Regions from separate parts of the Mesorhizobium sp. P2_A12 genome, predicted to be linked through region 1. Evidence: predicted binding sites of a transcription regulator. Region 1 holds the regulator's gene; the other holds the start of a gene.

What was found. Region 1 encodes LexA, which represses DNA repair genes until DNA is damaged. Its sites were predicted from a motif close to TGTTCNNNNTGTGTTCNG; they were not measured.
Region 2: a site for LexA is predicted at 1,625-1,642, ahead of AC1DZU_RS01515 (DNA recombination protein RmuC). Genes of this name have one in related genera too.

The regions. Positions count from the first base shown of each region.
Region 1 is NZ_JBFUCU010000012.1:141,625-146,044, forward strand. It holds gene kynU (kynureninase) at 1-483, opposite strand, end outside; gene AC1DZU_RS23225 (GntR family transcriptional regulator) at 646-1,383, shown strand; gene lexA (transcriptional repressor LexA) at 1,756-2,493, shown strand; gene AC1DZU_RS23235 (ComEC/Rec2 family competence protein) at 2,487-4,420, opposite strand, start outside.
Region 2 is NZ_JBFUCU010000001.1:319,405-323,824, reverse strand. It holds gene AC1DZU_RS01520 (GFA family protein) at 1-307, shown strand, start outside; gene AC1DZU_RS01515 (DNA recombination protein RmuC) at 321-1,592, opposite strand; gene def (peptide deformylase) at 1,696-2,226, shown strand; gene fmt (methionyl-tRNA formyltransferase) at 2,231-3,166, shown strand; gene AC1DZU_RS01500 (GNAT family N-acetyltransferase) at 3,163-3,672, shown strand; gene truA (tRNA pseudouridine(38-40) synthase TruA) at 3,754-4,420, shown strand, end outside.

The sequences.
Region 1 (4,420 bases):
GATCAGGTCCTCGATATCAGGCGCATCGACGCCCTCGAGCCGCAGGATCGTACCGGGCCGCGTCGAAGCTACGCCCTCGGCCATATAGAGATCGGTTGGGAAGCTGTCGCCCTCGGCCACGATGACTGACCGATCCGGCCGCATTGCGAGCGCCGCATGTAGCACCTTGTAGATGTTGATCGACGTCGTATCGCAGACCACAGTCTGGCCAGCCGCGGCGCCGATCAGGCGTCCGAGTTGGTCGCCAAGCTCGACCGGCATGTCGAACCAGCCGGCGGTGTTCCAGGCACGGATGAGGTCCTGCGCCCATTCCTGTGTCGCGGCCTTGTTCAGTTCGTCGAAGACGGTGGGTGAAGCCGCACCAAGCGAATTGCCGTCGAGGTAGATCACCCCTTGCGGCAAGACGAAACGATCGCGCATGGCGCGTAGCGGGTCCGCGGCGTCCATCGCCTCGATTGCAGCGAGATCGGGAGTTGCATTCATGGTCGACTATCCCCGCGCATGGGCGTGCTCAGATGAACATATCAGGTGAAACATTTGGCGATCATGGGCAGTCCCTTGGGTGTTGTCAAACATTATATATAATTTACGCAATGGAAGGATTTCATATATAATCACCCGGCCAATTGGTACGGATGGTCGGCAATGCTGGACGACGAGCACTTCTCGAAGACAGAAGCAGCCTACAAGCTGCTGCGCCGCGATATCCTCACCACCCGTCTGAAGCCCGGCGCACCGCTCAAGCTTAGCGCGTTGCGCAACAGCTACGGCATCGGCTGGACACCGCTGCGCGAGGCGCTCTCGCGATTGGAGGCCGAGCGCCTGGTGACCGCCATCAGCAATCGCGGCTTTGCCGTCGCTCCGGTCTCGCGCAACGAGCTGGAAGATCTGTCACGCGCCAGATTGGTGGTTGAACTGCCTCTGCTCCAGGAATCGATCGAGAAAGGCGGCCGTGAATGGGAGGACGCCGTCGTCGCTGCCCACTATCGGCTGTCGCGCAGCAGGACCGCGGTCGACGACCCGTCCGACAACGTGGTCGACGAATGGGATGAAAAGCACGAGGCTTTCCACGCGGCATTGCTCAGCGCGGCAACATCCCCCTGGCTGCTGACCTTCCACTCCACGATCGCGGATCAGTTGCGTCGCCATCACCGCTTTCTTGGCCTGGCGCCAACCTTGCGTGCGGCCGCCGGTCTCCAGCATGGCTACGAAGAGGCCATGGAGGCGCTGCGCCAGGCCGTCGCGATCAAAGATCATACCGCGCTCATGGAGGCGGCGCTGGATCGCAACATCGAGCGCGCGAAAACCCTGATGGTTGCCCACATCGGCTACACGCTGCATGTCTATGTCCACGCCGGCGACGGCAGCTCAAACAAACGGTAATGCGACGACGAACAAGGCAAGGCCGATATGGCCAATTCCTCCGCCAAAGTTGGCATTTTGGCTCCCTTTCGTTCACGGGGAGCCACGACCGGTGAAGTGAACCAAGCCCTCTTGTCGAGCTCCAGCGTTGGCCGAGGCCAAGCCCGACACAGGGTGGGCCACAGGTCATTAACCATAGCAATTTCAATCCAACCAAGCGCTCGGCGTTGGCAGGCAAGCGTCGATCGCGACCCACTGCCGGGGCGCCAAATAATTTCAGCCACCTTAACAAGTTCATTAAACTTTAAACGGTTGCGGAACACAACTGGAACAGATAGTGTTTGTTCTGGGTTTGTTTTTCCGATTCTGGTTTTGGGTAACCTGGGGGCTGCCATGCTGACGCGCAAACAACACGAACTCCTGATGTTCATTCATGAACGGCTCAAGGAAAGCGGCATTCCGCCATCCTTCGACGAGATGAAGGAAGCACTCGACCTTGCCTCCAAATCCGGCATACACCGGCTGATCACGGCGCTGGAGGAGCGCGGCTTCATTCGCCGCCTGCCCAATCGGGCGCGCGCGTTGGAAGTGCTGCGGCTGCCGGATTCGATCGCGCCAGGCCTCAATGCGGCAAAGAAGTTCTCGCCAAGCGTCATCCAGGGCAGCCTCGGTCAAGGCGGCCTTGGCCGGCAACTCAAGCCTGCGTCTTCACGGATGCCTTCGGCCGGCAATGACGACGACGTGGTCTCCGCCGTGTCGATCCCGGTCATGGGACGCATCGCGGCCGGTGTGCCGATCGACGCCATCCAGCACCAGACGCATTCGATCTCGGTGCCGCCGGACATGATCATGGGCGGCGAACACTATGCCCTTGAGGTCAAGGGCGACTCGATGATCGATGCCGGCATCTTCGACGGCGATACCGTCATCATCCGCAACGCCGATACAGCCAGCCCGGGTGAGATCATCGTGGCGCTGGTGGATGAAGAGGAAGCGACGCTGAAGCGGTTCCGCCGCAAGGGTGCCTCGATTGCTCTCGAAGCCGCCAACCCGGCCTATGAAACCCGCATTTTCGGACCGGACAGGGTCAAGGTGCAAGGCAAGCTCGTCGGGCTGATCAGACGCTACTGAGCCGAGCTTGCGACCGGCTTTTCGGGTTTGCGGTAGGGTGGCAGGCCCCTCGCCTCGCGCGAAAACTTGCGCTGCGTGTGCCAGGGCCGGTATGACCCGTCCACCGCGAAGCTGATCGTCGCAGGCGTGGTCGCCGATTGGCGATCGAAGAAGACGGCCGCGCTACCCTTGCGGGCCAGTTGTCGTTTGGTGATGACGAGCACCAGCGGATTGTGACAGGGGTCATAGGCCGTGGCGTCATTGATGACGATCAGGTCGGCGAAGCCGCAGGCCATCCAGGCGTCCTTTCGGTCTTCGACATGCGCGATGATCGCACCAGACGGATGCTTGGCGAGACAAATGCCTGATGTGCAATAGAAAGGCGCGCCCGACGGCAACTCGGCGGCATCGGCTATCTCGAATTGCCCGTCTCCTTTGCTGAACACCTCCGGCATGACGATGGTTTCGGATGTCAGCGCGCGTTTCCAGTTGTCGACCGTGAATTCGTTCGGGCGTGCCCGGCTGACGGCGAGTTCGCCACCCCCGATCGGCAGCGCAACCAGCCTGGCGTCCTCCGAGATCAGCACGTCCGGGGCGCGCGTGTCCGAGACGGTCAACAGGCCGGCAAGCGCGAACGGAAGGGCTGCGAGCCGCAGCCATGTCGTCGCCATCGTCGCGATGACCAAGGCAATCGCCACCAGCAGGACAGACTGCTGCGAAATCAACCCGACCGCGTCCACCGGCGAGCGCTCGGAAATCCATCCGGACATGGCGATCATCACCGTCAGGCCTTTGCCCATCACGTAAAGAAAGGGACCATCGGCGCCAAAGGGCATCGCCAGCGCACTGAGGACGGCGAAAGGCATCACAACCAGCGAGACGATTGGCATAATGGCGAGATTGGCGAACAGGCTGAGCGGCGACACCCGCTGAAAATGCCAGATGGCAAAAAGCGCCGTGGCGCTGCCGGCAATGATGGAGGTCATGGCAAGGCCGCCCATCGCCAACAGGAATTTTCTGGTGAGAAAGCCAGGCAGAGATCGCCGTGGCGGCGGCGGTTTCGTTTTCGCCGCACGATGATCCGACCAGCCGGCATAGGCACCGACCAGCGCCGCGGTCGCCGCGAATGACATCTGGAAACTTGGGCCGACCACTTCATGCGGCGACACCAAAATGACCGCGATCGCCGAGATCGCCAGGTTGCGCATGGTCAGCGCCGCCCGATCGAACAGCACCGCAATTAGCATCACCGCCAGCATGATGAAGCTGCGCTCTGCGGCAACGACGACGCCTGAGATGACGAGATAGGCGGCGATCGAGAAAAGGGCCGCGGCCGCGGCGTATTTCTTGACGGGCCGGCGCGCGGAAAAGTCCGGAAACAGGGCAAAGGCGCTGCGCATCAGCATCATGATGGTGCCTGCGACCAGCGCCATGTGCAGTCCTGAAATGGAGATGACGTGGTAGATGCCGGTGCGCCGCATCGCTTCGTTGATCTCGTCGGGAATGCCGGCGCGCACGCCGACGATCAGCGCCGCGGCGATCTCGCCTTCGGCGCCACCGACACTGCCCCTGATATGGTCGGCGATGGCTTCACGGGCATTTTCTATCTCCGAGGCAAGGCGGGCCGAAGGCGGCATGTCGTCGTCATTGCCGGCGACAAGCTTCGGATTGCCGAGGAAAAACCCGCTGCCGCCGATGCCGGCGAAATAGCTGTCGAAGGAGAAGTCGTAGCTGTCCGGCCGCACCGGGCCGGTGGGCGGTAACAGCTTGGCGTAGCCGGTGACCAGGGAGCCTGCGGTTATCTCTGCCGGGGTCTTTCGTGCCGAAAGCCGAACCCGCTCCGGGGCATAGCGCAATTTCGGCCTGGCTGTCGACGTCACGTCGATGGTCAGCCGGATGCGGCCGGTCTCCATTCGGTCAAGCGAGACGACGCGGCCGGTCACTTGGG
Region 2 (4,420 bases), on a different contig from region 1:
ACTGACCGGCACGGCCTTTCGGGTGACTGTTCCGGCGCCTGAGGATCACTACCGGATCACCAAAGGTACGCCGAAAATCTATGTCAAGACCGGGGCGAGCGGTGCCAAGCGCGCCCAGGCCTTTTGCGCCGACTGCGGTTCGCACCTTTACGCCACGTCGGTTGGAGATGGTCCAAAGGTCTATGGAATTCGAGCGGGAACCGCACGGCAACGCGAAGATTTGATCCCGACACAGCAGAAATGGCACAGTTCAGCGCTGCACTGGCTGCCGGAATTCCAGGGCATGACCACAGTGGAGGAGCAATAGCGCTCCTCAGGTGTCAGTCGTCGCCTTCGACGACCCTCAGCCTGAGCTGCCCGGTCTTCGAATCGGCGACGCGGGTCCCTGTCTCGACCTTCGCGGCGGCAGCCCGTGGCGCGGCGTCCGGGCCGGCATCCCCGTCGGGCTGCGCGCCGAACTCCAGCGCCTCGATCTTCTGGCCGCGCCTGGTGACCTTCGACGTCGAGACAAGGATGTCGTCGATGTCCTTGGTCGACTGGCCGAAATGGACCTGCAGCTTGCGCACGCGCTCGTCGACGCGCGCAACGTCTTCCATCAGCCGGATAACCTCGCCCTGGATGAGATGCGCCTGTTCGCGCATGCGGGCGTCCTTGAGGATCGCCTGGATGACCTGGATCGACAGCATCAGCAGCGACGGCGAGACGATGACGACGCGGGCGCGGTGCGCCTTGTGGACGATGGCCTCGAAATTCTCGTGGATCTCGGCGAACACCGATTCCGACGGCACGAACATGAAGGCGGTGTCCTGCGTCTCGCCCTGGATCAGATATTTCTCGGATATATCACGGACATGGATTTCGATGTCGCGGCGGAAGGCCTGGGCAGCAACCTTCTGCAGGTCGGCGCCATCGGCGGCGCGGATGGCGTTCCAGGCTTCGAGCGGAAATTTGGCATCGATGGCAAGCGACGGCGCGCCATTCGGCATCTTCACCAGGCAGTCCGGCCGGCTGCCGTTCGACAGCGTTGCCTGGAACTCGTAGGCGCCATGCGGCAGGCCATCGGCAACGATCGCCTCCATGCGCGATTGGCCGAAGGCGCCGCGCGTCTGCTTGTTGGACAGGATTGCCTGCAATTGCACGACCTGGCCGGCAAGCGACTGGATGTTGCCTTGAGCGGTGTCGATGATCGCCAGCCGTTCCTGCAATTTGGCCAGGCTCTCATGCGTGGATTTGGTCTGCTCGGTCATGGTCTGGCCGATGCGGCCGGTCATGGCGTCGAGGCGCTGGCCGATCGACTGCGTCAGCTCGGCTTGGCGTGCTCCGAACACTTCGGCGATGGCGCCCATGCGGCCCTGCATCTCGGCCTGGCTTTGCAAGATGCCGGCCATTCGTGCCTCGGCGTCGCGGGCATGATCGGCGGCCTCAGCGGCGGCGACGGCGCGTGCCTTGGCCGACCGCCACAGCGCGATGACAAGCGCCACGAACAGGCCGAGAAACAGCAATGCGCCGACGGCCAGCGCATGGCCGAGCGTGATCGTGGAGGCGCCAAGCCGGGCGACAGGCTCCGAAAGGATGGATGTCAGATCATTCATGTGGACAGCATAGCCGATTCGCGGGGCTGGCACAGATCAAAACGTGAACGGCGCCCCGGCGCCCCGGTTGACGCTTTTCGCTGGAGGTCTTAGGTGGAACGCCATGCCGATCAAGCCGCTCATCATCCTTCCCGACCCCATCCTGCGCCAGGTTTCGAAGCCGGTGGAGCGCGTCGACGGGACTTTGCGCAAATTAGCCGACGACATGCTGGCGACCATGTATGACGCGCCCGGCATCGGGCTCGCGGCTATCCAAATCGGCGAACCAGTGCGCATGCTGGTGATCGATCTGGCCAAGGAAGACGAGACGCCGGCACCGCATGTCTTCATCAACCCGGAAATCCTGAGCAGCGCCGACACGCGCTCGGTCTACGAGGAAGGCTGCCTGTCGATCCCGGACTACTACGCCGAGGTCGAACGCCCGGCAGGCGTGCGGGTCAAATATCTCGACCGCGACGGCAAGCTGCAGGAGATCGAGGCCGAGGGGCTGATGGCGACCTGCCTGCAGCACGAGATCGACCACCTCAATGGTGTCTTGTTCATCGACCACATCTCGAAGCTGAAGCGCGACATGGTGGTGAAGAAGTTCAAGAAGCTGGCCAGGGACAAAGTGCCGGGCAAGATGGTGGGATAGGGGCATGCCCCTTCGCGTCATCTTCATGGGCACGCCGGAGTTTTCGGTCCCGACGCTGCGCGCCATCGCCGAGGCCGGACATGATGTCGCAGCCGTCTATACGCAGCCGCCGCGCGCCGCCGGACGACGCGGGCTGGAGTTGACGCCGTCGCCGGTGCAGCGTGAGGCCGAGCGGCTGGGCATCGAGACGCGCTCACCGGTATCGCTCAAAGGTGAGGCCGAGCAGGCCGCTTTCCGCGCCCTGCGGGCCGATGTCGCAGTGGTGGTCGCTTATGGCCTGCTGTTGCCGAAGGCGGTTCTGGAGGCACCCCGGCTTGGCTGCATCAACGGCCATGCCTCGCTTTTGCCGCGCTGGCGGGGTGCCGCGCCCATCCAACGCGCGATCATGTCCGGTGACAGCGAAACCGGCATGATGGTGATGCGCATGGAAGAGGGCCTGGACACCGGCCCGGTGGCAATGGTTGAAAAATGCGCCATCGAACCCGATATGACAGCCGGCGATCTGCATGATCGGTTGATGAGCGTCGGTGCTGCACTGATGGTGGAAGCGCTGGCGCGACTGGAAAGGAACACCCTGACATTTACCGCACAAACTGTGGAAGGGGTGACCTACGCCAAAAAAATCGATAAATCCGAGACTCGCGTGGACTGGACTCGCTCGGCGAGCGAAGTGCACAATACCATCCGCGGCCTGTCGCCCTTTCCCGGGGCCTGGTCCGAGATTGCAATTGGCGGCCGCCCGGAGCGGCTGAAACTGCTTCGCTCGACGCTATCGCAAGGCGCCGGCGAGTCGGGAGGAATTCTCGATGACCGGCTGACGGTCGCCTGCGGGGCAGGTGCGATCAGTCTGGTCGAAGTTCAACGGGCGGGCGGAAGGCCCGCTGCCGCGTCGGAATTCCTGCGCGGGGCCAAGATCGAAAAAGGAATGAAATTCTCATGAGCATGATGTCGATACGCGCGGCGACGCCGCGAGATCGCGAGGCCATCCGCCTCGTCGAGGAACACGCTTTCGGCCAGCAGGCGGAGGCCGGACTGGTCGACGCGCTGGTGACCGGCGGCGACGCCGTCACCGAACTGGTGGCGGAAGAGGACGGCCAGGTGGTCGGCCACATCCTGTTTTCGCGGCTGTTCGTCCAGAGCGGCGGCAAGAACTTCGCGGCGGTGGCGCTGGCGCCGCTGGCGGTCGAGCCCTCATTCCATGGCAGCGGCATTGGCGGCGCGCTGATCCGCGAGGCGCATATCCGCCTCAGGGATGCCGGCGAGACGCTGGCCGTGGTGCTGGGCGATCCGGCCTATTACAGCCGTTTCGGCTACAGCCATGCACGCGCCGAGAAGTTCGAGAGCGAATACCAGAGCGAGGCCCTGCAGGCCCTGACCTGGGGTGACGCCCCGGAAGCCGGCAGGCTGGTCTACGCCTCGGCCTTCGGCTCGGCACTCGCCGCGTAAGCGGCGTCGCCTCTAACTCAAAGAGATAGAGCATGATGTCGTCCGAAAGCCGCTGCACACGTTTCGGCATCATGCTCTAGCATGCCGCGTTTTCGCCTCGACATCGAATATGACGGCAGCCTGTTTGCCGGCTGGCAGCACCAGGCGGATCAGCCCTCGGTGCAGCAGGCGATCGAGCAGGCGATCCAAAAATTCTGCGGCGAAGAGGTCCGGTTGCGCGCCGCCGGCCGCACCGATGCCGGCGTGCATGCGACCGCCCAGGTGGCGCATGTCGACCTCGCGAAGGCGTGGCCAGGCGACAAGGTGCGTGATGCCGTCAACGCGCATCTGCAGATGGCCGGCGCACATATCGCCATCCTGAAGGCGACGGTCGTCGCAGACAGCTTCGACGCGCGCTTCTCGGCCACCGGCCGCCACTATGTCTACCGCATCCTCAACCGCCGCGCGCCGGCGGCGATCGACAAGGGCAAAGTGTGGTGGGTGCCGAAACGGCTCGACGCCGGCACCATGCACGAAGCGGCGAAAGTGCTGCTCGGACGGCATGACTTCACCACCTTCCGCTCGACCCAATGCCAAGCCAACAGCCCGATCAGGACGCTGGAGCGGCTCGACGTGAGCCGAGAGGGTGACCTGATCGAGGTGAAGGCTTCGGCGCGCTCGTTCCTGCACAATCAGGTGCGTTCGATGGTTGGCTCCCTCAAACGTGTCGGCGAAGGCGCCTGGACCGTCGCCGACCTCAAAGCGGCGC